One region of the Paenibacillus cineris genome, then DNA from elsewhere that is predicted to be linked to it. Evidence: a T-box and tRNA genes for the amino acid it is inferred to sense, from the RefSeq annotation. Region 1 holds a T-box; the other regions hold tRNA genes.
What was found. The T-box of region 1 lies ahead of argS (arginine--tRNA ligase). A T-box ahead of a tRNA ligase gene usually reads a tRNA of that ligase, here a tRNA-Arg.
Positions count from the first base shown of each region.

Region 2: it encodes a tRNA-Arg, which carries the amino acid that the T-box ahead of argS (arginine--tRNA ligase) is inferred to sense. The anticodon was not compared.
Region 3: it encodes a tRNA-Arg, which carries the amino acid that the T-box ahead of argS (arginine--tRNA ligase) is inferred to sense. The anticodon was not compared.
Region 4: it encodes a tRNA-Arg, which carries the amino acid that the T-box ahead of argS (arginine--tRNA ligase) is inferred to sense. The anticodon was not compared.

Region 1 covers NZ_BORU01000001.1:1,640,697-1,644,259, reverse strand. The annotation lists gene argS (arginine--tRNA ligase) at 1-1,061, opposite strand, end outside; T-box leader at 1,121-1,371, opposite strand; gene KI379_RS07980 (PqqD family protein) at 1,454-1,852, opposite strand; gene KI379_RS07975 (OPT family oligopeptide transporter) at 1,857-3,563, opposite strand, start outside.
Region 2 covers NZ_BORU01000002.1:41,689-45,251, forward strand. The annotation lists gene nrdE (class 1b ribonucleoside-diphosphate reductase subunit alpha) at 1-187, opposite strand, end outside; gene nrdI (class Ib ribonucleoside-diphosphate reductase assembly flavoprotein NrdI) at 174-533, opposite strand; gene clpP (ATP-dependent Clp endopeptidase proteolytic subunit ClpP) at 961-1,557, opposite strand; tRNA gene KI379_RS21130 (tRNA-Arg) at 1,766-1,840, opposite strand; gene KI379_RS21135 (sugar-binding transcriptional regulator) at 2,081-3,118, shown strand; gene gap (type I glyceraldehyde-3-phosphate dehydrogenase) at 3,198-3,563, shown strand, end outside.
Region 3 covers NZ_BORU01000005.1:493,612-497,174, forward strand. The annotation lists gene KI379_RS31655 (Gfo/Idh/MocA family protein) at 1-814, shown strand, start outside; tRNA gene KI379_RS31660 (tRNA-Arg) at 1,415-1,488, opposite strand; gene KI379_RS31665 (hypothetical protein) at 1,749-2,690, shown strand; gene tig (trigger factor) at 2,832-3,563, shown strand, end outside.
Region 4 covers NZ_BORU01000005.1:459,233-462,795, reverse strand. The annotation lists gene KI379_RS31525 (MraY family glycosyltransferase) at 1-848, shown strand, start outside; gene KI379_RS31520 (hypothetical protein) at 1,015-1,479, opposite strand; tRNA gene KI379_RS31515 (tRNA-Arg) at 1,553-1,626, opposite strand; gene KI379_RS31510 (DUF4870 domain-containing protein) at 1,767-2,060, shown strand; gene KI379_RS31505 (hypothetical protein) at 2,341-2,688, opposite strand; gene KI379_RS31500 (hypothetical protein) at 2,725-3,039, opposite strand; gene asnB (asparagine synthase (glutamine-hydrolyzing)) at 3,307-3,563, shown strand, end outside.

The DNA.
Region 1 (3,563 bases):
ACATGCTCACATTGATCCACCCAGTCTGCTCCCATGCGGCGCAGCACGGCAAATACCTGCTGGAAGTGCAGCCTCTGCTCGCCGCCCACGACATACAGCAGCTTGTCGCCTTTCAAGACATCGTGCCGGTAAAGGGCGGTTGCCAGGTCACGCGTCGGGTAGATGGTCGTTCCGTCCGTTTTGATGATCAGGCAAGGCGGCATCCCCTCTTCATCCAGGCGCACGACCAGCGCGCCCTCGCTCTCTTCGAGCAGATGCTGGTCGCGCAGCTGATCCACGACGGCATCCATCTTGTCGTTGTAAAAGCTTTCCCCGAGCGTATAGTCGAAGCTGACGCCCAAGCGGTCATACATCCGCTGAAACTCCTTCAAGCTGACGTCCACGAAATATTTCCAGAGCCGGTAAGCTTCCTCATCCCCGGACTCCAACTTCCGGAACCAGTCCCTGGCCTCCGGCTCCAGCGTCTCATCATGGGGTGCTTCCTCATGAAACTGAACGTAGAGCTTCAGCGATTCTTTGATCGGATTGGCCGCAATGGCTTCATCGTTCCCCCAGCGTTTGTATGCGGCGATTTGCTTGCCGAACTGCGTGCCCCAGTCTCCCAGATGGTTGATGCTGGCCACGTCGTACCCCGCCAGTTTGTACATGTTGTACAGGGCGGCACCGATCATGGTGGAGCGCAGATGCCCGATGCCCATCGGCTTCGCGATGTTCGGCGAGGACATGTCGATGAGCACTTTTTCTCCTTTTCCCAGGTTCGGTCTCTGATCCGACACTGTTAACTCGTCCATGATTTGCTGCTCGTAGCGCTTACGGTCCAGCCTGAAGTTGACATAAGGGCCGGCGGCCTCCGCCTGTATTCCGTCTCGCCCGTCAAATTGGGCAGCCAGCTCTTTGGCGATGTCCGCAGGCGATTTTTTAAACGTTTTGGCCAGCGTAAAGCATGGGAAAGCGACATCCCCCATCTGCGGCTGCGGCGGGATTTCCAGCAGGTCTACCATTTGCTGCTTCGTCCACGGCACGTGCGGCACGAGCGCCGACGCGATCCATTCCTGTAACATAACAATCATCCTTTCCATATCGTAACGACTATCAAAAATTAAAAAGCCCCCGTCTCTAATATAGAGACGAGAGCTGAATTCCCGCGGTACCACTCTAAGTAAACGGTTCATGCGCCAGCACGGCATCCGTTTCCCTTGAAGCCTATAACGGCGGCTAACCGGACCTCTCTACTCCGCACCCATCTTGCGGTTATCGTTCAAAAGGCCGTCTCCCGGGTGCGCTTCATGAAGGCGCGGCATACCGGCTTCCACCATCCCCGGCTCGCTTGATGCCCTGACGCTTCACTACTCTCCCGTTCCATGACGTTCAATTTTCAATAGTATACACGGGGGACAGCAAAGAAAGCAACACCCCAATTTCCTTCTGCAGGATTGCCTGTTCATGTTACCTCTTATGCATCCTGTGCCCGTTGGCAGGAATCACCGGGACGGCATACGGCCAAATCGTTCATTTCCAGCAGCTCGATAAACTTGGCCAGCCTTGGCAGCAGCGGCTCCGCCTGCTCGCCGAACCGGGCATGGAGCTTGCCTGCGATATCCGCCACCGAGTGGGAACCGTCGCAGCAGGCGGCCACTTCACTGCCCAGCGCATCCAGCCGGATTTGGACGACCGCCGGCTGTTTCAGCCATTTGACTGACTGGCGGGCCAGCCACCCCTCCCGCGGCACGAACAACGTCACGATCCCTTCGTTCTTTTCCGCCTTCACCTTCGAATGCAGCACCGGAACTAAGTCCAGCAAGTTGATCGGTATTTCCGCGGCATCCTTCCGCTTTTTCCGGTAGCCCAGCATGTTGCTACACCTCCCGCTTCGTCACGACGGACTCTTTCTTTTGCCGGAGAGAGATCCAGGCCAGCATCACGACGACAAGCAGGAAAACGACCAGCGGAAGCACATTGCTGGAGACCAGAACGTCTTCCGGAATCGGAACGCCGAGCCAGATCAGGATCGCAATGATCACCCCGATCAGCGATTCGCCGGCGATCAGGCCCGAAGCCAGCAGCGTCCCCGTTTCCACCCTGGCTTTGAGCAATCCGGCGTCCTTCCGTGATCGCCATTCCACAAACCAGCGAACGATACCGCCGACCATGATCGGGGTGCTGACATGAATCGGCAGGTAGATGCCGACCGCTACGGTCAGCGAGTTGAGACCTAAGAACTCGAACACAATCGCCGAAGCCGCACCGATAAAAATCAGCTCCCACGGCAAATTGTTCGACATGATCCCCTCCACGATCAGCCGCATCAAAACGGCCTTTGGCGCTGGGAGCTGCTCCGATCCGAGTCCGTAGCTTTCGTTCAGTACGGATAGAATGAAGCCGATCACCAGGCCGGATACGAGTACCCCGATCATCATGGCCACCTGCTGCTTCCAAGGCGTCCCGCCCACCAGGTAACCTGTTTTCAAATCCTGGGAAATGTCCCCGGCCACAGCCAACGCGACGCAGACGATCGCTCCAACCGTCAGTGCGGCGATCATTCCGCCCATGCCTGATAACCCGGTCATTTTAAAAATAAACGTTACGATGAGCAGTGTCGCAATCGTCATGCCGGACACGGGTGATGAGGAGCTCCCCACCAGGCCAACAATCCGGGAAGCGACCGTAACGAACAAAAAGCCGAAAATGGCGATGGCGATCGCGCCAATGATCCCCACGTCGGTCAGCGGGGCAAACGCGATGATAATGACGAGAAGCGCAATCATGATCGTCACCCAAAAGCCGGGAATATCAAACTGGGTGCGGTCAAGCGTCACCTTCTGCTCGTTTCGTTTGCTCAAGCCGGACAAAGTCGCCGCCAGCGAGCTGAACAGCATGGGCAGGGTTTTGACCAGGGTAATCAATCCCCCTGCCGCCACTGCGCCCGCGCCAATGTAGCGGATGTAGCCTTCCCAGATGCCCCAGGCGTCCAGCTGCGGGATCGGCGCTTCGGCCGGTGACAGCACAGCCTGTGCGCCTCCGCCGAAAAAGCCGATCATCGGAATCATCACGAGCCAGGCCATGATCCCGCCGGCAAGCATCTGCCCCGAAATCGCCGGACCGATAATGTAGCCTACGCCAAGCAGCGCAGGGTATGTATCCATGCCGATGACCGCGTTTTTAAACCGATAAATGCCGGTTTCGATCTCGGTCTTGAACCACTTGAAGCCATCACCCAGCGCTTTCACCAGCCCGCCGGCGATAAATCCGTACAGCACCATTTTTGCGCTCTTGCCGCCGGTTTCTCCCGATATGAGCACTTCGGCACAGGCGGTGCCTTCCGGGTAAGGCAGCGTCTGATGCTCGTTGACGATCAGCAGCCGACGCAGCGGGATCATCATCGCAACGCCCAAAAATCCCCCGACGAGCACGATGAAGCTGACGGTTCCGATGCCCGGGACTTGATTCCACATGTAAAGGGCGGGCAGGGTAAAGATCGCCCCGGCTGCCACCGCCTCGCCCGCTGTCGTCATCGTTTGCACGATATTGTTTTCCAGAATCGATTTTCGTTTAAACAATCCTCG
Region 2 (3,563 bases), on a different contig from region 1:
CAAACACGTTCTCGTAGTAGTCGTTGCTGATCAGGTAATCCAGCTTCTCGCGCAGGGAGCCGAACTTCATCGTATCGCGCTCCACTTCCTCCATAAAGGCGGCAACCGCCTCCCGGTCCTTTTCCAATTGAAAGTAACCGTCCGATCCGCGCTGCATAATTTCGTTGTTGAGTTCAATATGCTTCAATGCTCCGCACCCTCTCTTTGAAAATCTCCGTATCCCGCATCGTTCCCGAAAGCTCAAACTTGGTGATGATCGGCACATGGTACATCTCCGATATCGTATCCGCGCTTTTGGCGAAACGAGGCCCCCAGTTCCGGTTGCCGCTGGCCGACACGCCGCGAAGCATGCGGTTGTTCTTCGACAGGAAGTTGGACACTTTCTCGGGCACCTGCCCAAAACCTGTTGTATACGTTACGAGCACGTAAGGCTCATTCACCTGCTCCTGCTCTTCGATCGGAATGGCTCTCATGTTCAGCTTGTTGACAAAGCGTCTGACATTGCCGGTCTTGGAATCATAGACGATTAGCATGATCCTTCACTCCTGAATAATGTTCTCTGCCGTGGTCACGGGCGCAAAAAAAACGTCTATTGACGTCATTGTAGATAACCACACCACATATCGTGGTCGTTATTCTTGTGATCACAGAATGGTTCAGCTTCGCTGAACATGAAATCCCTTAATCCTAGAACTACACTGAATAGACTGGGATAGAGGGAAAATATGTTATATATACTATGCCGATGGAAATCAATATGTAGATGATATTTGGCATGTAGTAAGAATAATACATCAATATATTGATGTGGTCAAGCCTATGAGAATCATGTTCATGGGTGCGCTTGCAGCCTGCTTGACGCCTTGAAAAACAAAAAAAACAGGGAGCCTCCCGGCGATCCGTAAGCGGATCGATTCGGAGAGATTCCCTGTTTTTCTTCGGTTCCAAAGCCGCGAATATTTACACGCCTTGGATTGGAGTGCTTTCCAGAACTTTATCGATCAGTCCGTATTCCTGCGCTTCAGCTGCGCTCATGAAGTAGTCACGGTCGGTGTCTTTCTCGATGCGCTCCAGCGGCTGTCCGGTACGTTCGGACAGGATGCGGTTCAAGGTGTCGCGCATTTTCAGAATGCGGCGGGCGCGGATTTCGATATCCGTAGCCTGGCCTTGCGCACCCCCGAGTGGCTGGTGGATCATGATCTCACTGTTCGGCAGGCCGAAGCGTTTGCCCTTGGCGCCGGCGTTCAGCAGGAACGCGCCCATGGAAGCGGCCAAGCCTACGCAGATGGTAGATACGTCCGGTTTGATGAACTGCATGGTATCGAATATCGCCATACCGGCCGTAATGGATCCGCCGGGGCTGTTAATGTACAAATGGATGTCTTTCTCCGGATCTTCGGCTGCGAGGAACAGCAGCTGGGCGATGATAGAATTGGCGACCACGTCATTGACTTCGGTGCCCAGGAAAATGATGCGGTCTTTCAGCAAACGGGAATAGATGTCGTAAGCCCGTTCACCGCGGTTGCTTTGTTCGACGACCATAGGAATATAACTCACGTGGAAAACCTCCCTTAATTGGCTCAAAATAGGTCATTCTATACATACTGTTACCGTATTAACCACATGATAAACAATTTCAAACAAAAAGTCAAAGAAAGTCAAACTCGAGGTAAAAAAAATAGCCATCTGATTGGCTGTGGTACGTTTGGTTAAAAACATAACGTAGAACGGTTGCCGTTCTGCGTTCTCTTCTATTGAAGAAAAATGGCGCGCCCGCGAGGAATTGAACCTCGATCTCAGGCTTCGGAGGCCTACGTCATATCCATTGGACCACGGGCGCAAAATTCAATAGCAAGAGTTATTATATGATAGCTTGCCTCAAAATGCAAGGGTTAAGTTATTAATTTTTTTGGATCAGGAAAATGCTGTATAGGAGGAAAGGCTGATGTGAATTATAGTCAGTGGACTACTTGCAACCAGCGCCATTATTGAGTAGAATAGTGGTGGGACTTAAAACGTTGACCCGGGACATTTTAGGGCCAGGGGAGAGAGGGAAGCGGAGTTGCAGGAGTGGAAAGAAATGCGGGATATATTAGAGATACAAAAGCAGCTTCTGCCTGATCTCGTGGACGTTCTCAAGACCAGATATACCATTCTTCATCAGATCATGCTGTCGGAGCTGATCGGCCGGAGAACGCTCGCTGCATCCCTGCATATGACCGAGCGGGTGCTGCGGGCCGAGACGGATCTTCTCAAGTCCCAGGGCCTGATTGAGATCGAGAGCTCTGGGATGAGGGTCAGTGAGGCGGGAAGCAAGCTGCTCGAACAGATGGAGCCGATGGTGAAAGTGCTGTTCGGCCTCAATGATCTTGGCGAGAAGATCCGCCAGACGTACGGCTTGCGCAAAGTCGTGGTCGTGCCCGGGGATTGCGAATCGTCGCCGCTCACGAAGCGTGACTTGGGACGCGCGGGTGCCAAAGCGCTGCTTGGCGTCATGAACCAAGGGGACACCGTAGCGGTGACTGGAGGCTCAACGCTCGCCGAAGTGGCGGAGCAGCTAACGCCGCAGGCGGCCGTACCGATGAAGAACAGCTGGTTCGTGCCAGCTAGGGGCGGACTTGGCGAAAGCGTGGAGTTTCAGGCGAACACGATCGCATCCACCATGGCCAAGCGCGTCGGCGCGCAGTACCGGCTGCTGCATGTGCCGGACCTCCTGAGCGATGAAGCGTATCAGTCGCTGGTGCAGGACCGCAACATCCAGGAGATCGTGCAGGCGATCAGGCACTGCCGCATCATCATGCACGGCATCGGGGACGCGATGGAGATGACCCGCCGCAGAAGGCTGGATCCCGCCGCCGTGGAGGAGATCCGGTCGGAAGGAGCCGTAGCCGAATCCTTTGGCTACTATTTCAATGAACAAGGCGTTGTCGTTCATAAAATGATGACTTTGGGGCTGCGGCTGGAGGACATTATGCGGACCGAGACCGTCATCGGTATTGCAGGCGGCCGAAGCAAGGCCAAAGCGATCCATGCGGTGCTTAAGTTCGGCCATGAGGACATTCTGGTGGTTGACGAAGCGGCCGCAATCGAGATCTGCCGGGAAATTGGCAGCGAGTAAACAACATTCCTTTTGATGTCATGACAGGTATTTACCTGTTTTGAATAAATAAAATACGAACTTTTGGGAGGACTATTCAATGAGTGTAAAAGTAGGCATTAACGGTTTTGGACGTATCGGACGACTCGCTTTCCGCCGTATTCAAAATGTGGAAGGCATCGAAGTTGTAGCCATCAACGACCTTACTGACGCTAAGATGTTGGCCCATCTGCTCAAATATGATACAACGCAAGGCACTTTCAATGGAGACATCGAAGTTCACGACGGCTTCTTCAAAGTGAACGGCAAAGAAGTTAAGGTTCTGGCGAACCGTAACCCTGAAGAACTTCCTTGGGGCGATCTTGGCGTAGACATCGTTCTCGAGTGCACAGGCTTCTTCACAACGAAAGAAGCTGCTGAGAAACACCTGAAAGGCGGCGCTAAGAAAGTTGTAATCTCCGCTCCG
Region 3 (3,563 bases), on a different contig from region 1:
CAGCGTATGTACACCGAACTACCTTCACGCTTCGATGAGCATCGATGCAGCGAATGCCGGGCTTCACGTCCTGGTGGAAAAGCCGATGGCGACCACGAAGGAAGAAGGGGAGCAGATGATCGAAGCGGCCCGCAAAAACGGCGTCTTCCTGATGGTGGGCCACAATCAGCGCCTCATGCCTCCGCACGTGAAGGCCAAAGAAATTCTGGATTCCGGCAAGCTCGGCAGAGTGCTGACGTTCCGCACGTCTTTCGGCCACGGTGGTCCGGAAAGCTGGAGCGTCGACGGACGCGACAGCTGGTTCTTCCGCAAGGATGAAGCGATCATGGGCGCTATGGGCGACCTTGGCGTACACAAATCCGACTTCATCCGCTATTTGCTGAACGATGAAATCGTGGAAGTCGCCGGCTTTATCGGTACCGTACATAAAGAAGGTACGGACGTGGACGACAATGCGACCTGCATCGTGCGCATGAAGAGCGGAGCTGTGGGCACGCTGATGGCGAGCTGGACGCACTACCGTTCCGGCGACAACGGTACGGTGCTCTGGTGCGAAAACGGCTGCATGAAGATCGGAACCGTTGAAGGCGACGAGGTTATCGTCGAGCTGACCAACGGCACTGTGGAAACGTACAAGGTCGGCGCCATGGCGACGAACGAAAAGCAAGTACCGAGCGGCGTCATCGACGCGTTCGTGGAATCGATCCTGACCAACACGCCGCCGCAAATTTCCGGCGAAGAAGGTCTGCGTTCCCTGAACGTCATCCTGGGCGCGTTTGAATCGCAGGACACAGGCAAAATCGTTAAGCTGTAACAAGCATGGAATAGAGAGGACCTTGGGGTAACCCTGGGGTCCTCTTTTTTGTGTTCAGCTGAGCGAATGGGGGGGAAGGTTATGGAAGAGGAAATTCTCGGTACGTATGCTCCGACGACCCCTGGAGGGGGTTCTTAATTCCCTCCTAGAACTAAAAAAGCTCTCCAATAAGGAGAGCTTATCAATCGTCCCAGCTCGGGATACCGCCCTGACGGGCGGACTGCGAAGCGGATGCTATCGATGTTTATGCTTCAACGAACCCCTTGAGGGGTTCTCAATTCCCTCCTAGAACTAAAAAAGCTCTCCAATAAGGAGAGCTTATCAATCGTCCCAGCTCGGGATACCGCCCTGCGGGCGGACTGCGAAGTGGATGCTACCGGAGCGTATGCTCCGACGAACCCCTAATGAGGTTCTCAATTCCCTCCTAGAACTAAAAAAGCTCTCCAATAAGGAGAGCTTCCAAACGTCCCAGCTCGGGATACCGCCTTAACGGGCGGACTGCGAAGCGGGTGCTATCGATGTTTATGCTCCGACGAACCCCTGCTGGGGTTCTCATCCCTATGGACGCAAAAACACCACTCATAGAGTGGTGTCATTTTACGTCCCAGGAGGGATTCGAACCCCCGACCGACGGCTTAGAAGGCCGTTGCTCTATCCAGCTGAGCTACTGGGACATGAAAAATTCAAGCAAGAAAGATCATAACATATATTTGTGATAACATCAACATGTTTTTCTTTCCTTTCTCAAAGCCCCCCCTCATCTGTCTCCGGGCATAAGAAAAAAGTTGTTTCAATCCCCGTTTATATTATTAATGGTTTCTATACGTTTTTCATAGAACGAATGGATTCCCCGTCCATTCACATGTTTTTTTTCAAGTTGAAAGAGGTATGCTATAATCAACAATTATTTGCACAAGCACGGGGAAAGGAGGGAATACATATTAAAGAACATATTTCCCCAGCGAAGGACAACGTCATTCTTTTTCCAAAGACGCTCGACTTCTATCAGATTCAGCTGACCGTCATGCTGGAAAATGAACGGTACGGGGAAGCGATGGAGCTTTTGCGTTTTCTGCTGCAGTGCCAAGGGCAGGATGAGAGGCATTATGAAGAATGGCAGGCGCTTCTGGAATGGCTGGAAGCCGCTTTTCCACAATATATGAATCACGGCGGCGGGCAGGGCGCAGGCTTGGACTCTGATGAGCATGAGGAGGAGCCCGACGAGGAAGAAATGAAACGGCAGAACGTGCGGGCCAAGCTGGCCGAAGACCAGCATTACGCCGACAAGCTGCTGCACACCGCCATGGAAGAGCCTTTATCGGAGCAGACCATGCTCGCTCTCGAGCAGCTGTCCTATCTGGAAGGCTCGGATATTGACGACAAGCTGGTGGGGTGGCTGATGCAGGCTCGCCTTCATCCGCTGCTGCAGTTCAGGGTGCTTCAAACGCTGCGCAAGCGCGGTATGCAGGGCACGGTGCAGTTTAAGCGCGGACAGGAGCAGGTCAGCGTCGATATGGAGACGGTGCCCTTAACGCCGGAGGAGTTTCCGCCGCAGGTGGCAATGGTAACGGAGCGCGTGGCTGCGCAGACCGAAGTGCAGGAGCCGACGCTGTATTATTTTGCCCAGGAGCTGTGGTCGCAGTTTATTATGGCGATCTATGGAACGGAGGATTACCGGTCGATTCTTGACGAGGACGACACGACGATCGACATCTGGGCGGCTGCCCTGCATCAGATCGTCACTGAGAGCCTGACAGGCAGCCGCAACGAGGAGGAGTCCCGGGCGATGTACGGGATCACGGACACGATGCGCTTCCGTTTTGAGCAGGCTTATCGAAGCTTCAGGCAGTTCGTGTCGGCCGGCATGCAGGAGTAGGTGATCGGAAACGTTTACCTGAAGAGTTGCCAAGGGCTTGCCCTTGAAAAACACGGCAATGTTGTTTATACTATAATGGTTATTCTGTGCGTGCTGATAACTTAAGTACATGTGAATTATTTTTGGAGGGGAAAGCATAAAATGAAAGCAACCTGGGAAAAAATAGAGAAGAACCTTGGCGTTCTTGAAGTTGAAGTGGAAGCAGACCGCGTAGCTGCAGCCCTCGACAAAGCTTTTAATAAAGTAGTAAAAAAGGCTAACGTGCCTGGTTTCCGTAAAGGCAAAGTGCCTCGGCCGATCTTCGAAGCCCGTTATGGCGTCGAAGCTCTGTATCAAGACGCAATCGACATTTTGCTTCCTGAAGTATACACAGAAGCTGTCGACCAAACCGACATCTTCCCTGTAGACCGTCCTGAAGTAGAGATTGACCAATTCGCGAAAGGCGAAGTGTTCAAATTCAAAGCGAAAGTAACGGTTAAGCCTGAAGTGACTTTGGGCGACTACAAAGGCGTGGAAGTTCCGGTACAAAAGGTTGAGGTTTCGGACGAAGAGCTTGACGCTGAACTGAAGCGTCTGCAAGAACGTCATGCCGAACTGTCTGTTATCGACGAAGGCGCTGCCGAGAACGGAGACGTCGCCGTGATCGACTTCGACGGATCTGTTGACGGCGTTCCTTTCGAAGGCGGACAAGCAGAGCGTTATTCTCTGGAACTGGGAAGCGGCACGTTCATTCCTGGATTTGAAGAGCAGGTTGTCGGCATGGCGACTGGCGACTTCAAAGACGTGGAAGTGACTTTCCCTGAGACATATCATGCGGAAGAACTGGCCGGCAAGAAAGCCGTGTTCAAAGTGAAAGTGCATGAAATCAAGCGC
Region 4 (3,563 bases), on a different contig from region 1:
CCACCCATCGCAAAATACATAAGGAACCCGTACCGCATCTGGCAAGCATCGCCATCTTTCTCGGCTTCATGGTTCCCTACATCGTTCTCACCGGACACTGGGACAAGGAAATGGCTGGCATTGTGGCCGGCTCGCTGCTCATCCTCGGTATCGGCATGATCGATGACTGGTACAAGACGAAAGGCAAGGATTTTGCCGCTCTGCCCAAAACGCTCGTGCAGGTAGGCGCTGCGGTGATCGTCTATTATTCAGGGATCTCATTCGAAGGGATCACCGTTCCGTTCGCCGGCCATATGGTCGTGTTTCCGGAGTGGCTGCAGTTTATTCTGACGATTCTGTGGATCTTCGGCGTCACGACGGTCATTAATTTTATGGACGGGCTGGACGGGCTGTCCGGAGGCGTGGCCGCCATTTCGGCCTTGACGCTGTTTATCGTTGCTATTGCCAAAGGCCAGTCCCATTCCGCGATCATGGCGGTGCTGCTGGTCGGGGTGACGCTCGGTTATTTGAGATACAACAAGCCGCCCGCCAAAATTTACATGGGGGATGCAGGCGCGACGTTTATCGGGTTCATGCTCGGTATCATCGCCCTGGACGGAGCCTTTAAACAGGTGACCGTCATTTCCATTCTCGTGCCTGTGCTGGCGCTTGGCGTGCCGATCTTCGATAACATTTACGTTGTAATCAAACGGTATCGTGACGGCAAGCCGGTGTACAAGGCCGACCGAAGCCAGCTCCATTATCGGCTGCTGTCCTGGGGGCTGAGCCCGAAGCAGGCGGTCGTGTTCATCTATTTGATCAGTGCCTGCCTGTCATTGTCCTCGATCATCCTGATGTTGATCAGTTAGCGTGGACCTTCCGGCTAGGCGTGGTTAACAAGGAAGTAAGCAGGAATCGTTCGATGGGAGCGATTGAAACTCAATGACAAAGGGGCTGCCCACCGTCGTGCATGACACGACAGCATGGGACAGCCCCTTTTATTATGGCTAACCGGCATACCCTATTTAGATCGAATTAGGCTTGAGAAGCGGATTGAAGGGCACGAATGGACAAATCCAGCTCCACCATGCCGCCCGGAAGGTCGCGGGATCCGGCAATTACCCAATTTACGGCCAGTGCTTTTTGCAATGCAGCCAGCTGCTCCAAGCTGAGCCGCAGCCCGTGAATCACGCCCTCGCCAACCTCAAAGTCCTTTTCCTCGTCCAGGCCAAAACGCTGCACCAGCCAGTTTTTCAGCCCGTTCCGCGTGTTAAACGTCATGCGGTAGCCTTCCGTTGCCGCCTGGGCCAGCGGCTCCCCGTGTTCCTCCGAGTAGCCGAACAGGTTGGCATAACGCTCGCCCTCGAGCCCTGCTTGGATAAACGGCTCAGCGTCCTTTTTATGGACAGCTTCAGCGATGGCGGCCGCAGACAGTCCGGCCCGCTTCGCCTGCTCGATCAGAATTGCGGTCCACTGTGATACTTTAATATCCTGATTCATCCGGTCTCTCTCCCTTCTCGCTCCACTTGCTTATATCTAAAGAAAAAGCCCTCAAGTGAGGGCTTTCCTTGTACGTCCCAGGAGGGATTCGAACCCCCGACCGACGGCTTAGAAGGCCGTTGCTCTATCCAGCTGAGCTACTGGGACTTGTTATGTAATAAAAAAAGCGAATGCGTTATTTATTATACCGCATTTAGCCAATTTTTCAAGAGGAAAATGAGAAGGCCGATTGGCGGGAAATACTATGGGTAATAACTTAACAAAATAAGTTGTAAAGGAGCATTTCCATGCGACAGTTGTTATCTTCACTTTCCTACTTCAGCATATTTTTCGCCCCGTTTATCCTGCCGGTGATCGTATGGATCGCCGTCCGGGACGAATACGTCGCCAGGCATGCCAAGCGAGCGCTGCTCTCGCATCTGCTGCCATTCATTGCGGCCGTACCGCTGCTGTTTTTTACTTTGGCAGCCCACCATGCCGGCTCGATCCTGGGATATATCCTGCTGTTCTGCGTTATTTACTTCGGCACGTTCGTCTACAACATCGTTAAAGGCATTCAGGTGCTTCGCGAATATGCGTGAAGCGTGAACAGCTAAGAACAGCTGAACAAACCTCCGGGGATATCCCCGGAGGTTTGTTCATGATTCAAGGAGGTTACTGGTTGCCAAAACGTCTTGGGTTATGGGGCACAGCCAAATTTCTCGAATTTCTGCTCGTCACTCCACCCGCAAAAGCGTTTTGTCGGGCGTACTTGCTTCTCTTGCCTTTTTTGTTCGTGAAGTCCGCCATTTAGCTCACCTCCCCTAAACCATAGTATGGGGCGGGAGTCTGCCGGCTATGTTTCTTAAATTATGGCTGCGTTTACTTTGCGAACCTGCTCCGCAGATCCTCCTCTACGTTCCCAAAAGAGATCAGATCGCGCAGGAACAGATCCCGCTCCTCGTCGGCCGTCAGAAAAAAGCTGCCTTCGAACGCCTGCATCGTCACATCGGTATACGCCTGATGCATACTGTTGTCGTACCAGTCTAGCTCTGTGTCGGAATCGTTGCGGATCAGCCGGATCAGGTCGTAGCAGCCCGGCGTCTGCTCGGCCACATAAGCCAAAAGCGCGGGATCGTCGACCGCCCCTGGCAGCACGCCGATTTCGGCGCAGCGGATCCCGTCCAGTTCCGTCATCCGCCGCACCTTGGCATCCTTAATATAATACATGCTTTCCCCCTCTCCCGGTCAGCTTGAATTCAGAAATCAAGTATAACCCAGCATTTTGTTCTCCGTCAGATGCTGGCGCGTTTCTGCCGTGCCGTATTCGTATATTTTCCGGTACAGCTTGTTCAGGCTCTCCGTGTACTGCGAATTGACATCATCCTCCGGCGTATCCGGCCATGGAAACGTATAGGCCAGGAAGGAGTCTTCGGCATGCTCCTGCATATCCTCCATCATCTGCTGCACTTCCCTGGCCTGCCCCACTGTGCAGTACATCACCAGCTCATAAGGAGCGGCGCCTTGTTCGGCGAGAACGCTTCTGCCGTGTACCGATACATAAAAATGCTGCTTATCCATGTCACATTACTCTCCTTTGTAAAGATCATAGAAATTTATAAGTTTTCAGCGGAGCTGAACCATTCCATGATCGCAAGAAAAACATCCGCTAAATGCGGCCTGCCTGCTGTAGAAGTACGTCGACAGACACGTTTTTCTTACACTGCCTTTCCTATAGTTTTCGTTAAAGGACAGACATTTTATGCCCCGATTCGGCATATAACTGTATCACTTTGGCAAACAGAAAGGACAGCGAGTGGACAAACGACAAAGAGAGGATGACCCATCATGTGCGGAATAACCGGTTTTATACAATGGAGCGGCGACTTAACCCAGGATTCGCAGATCCTTGTCAAAATGACAGAAACGATGTCGGATCGCGGACCGGACGCTTCGGGAACATGGATCTCCAATCCATGCGCCTTCGGCCACCGCCGTCTGAGCGTCATTGACCCCGAAAACGGCGCACAGCCCATGATCGTTCATGATGATGATGATGTGTATGCGATTTGTTATAACGGGGAGCTATATAACGCGCCCGAGCT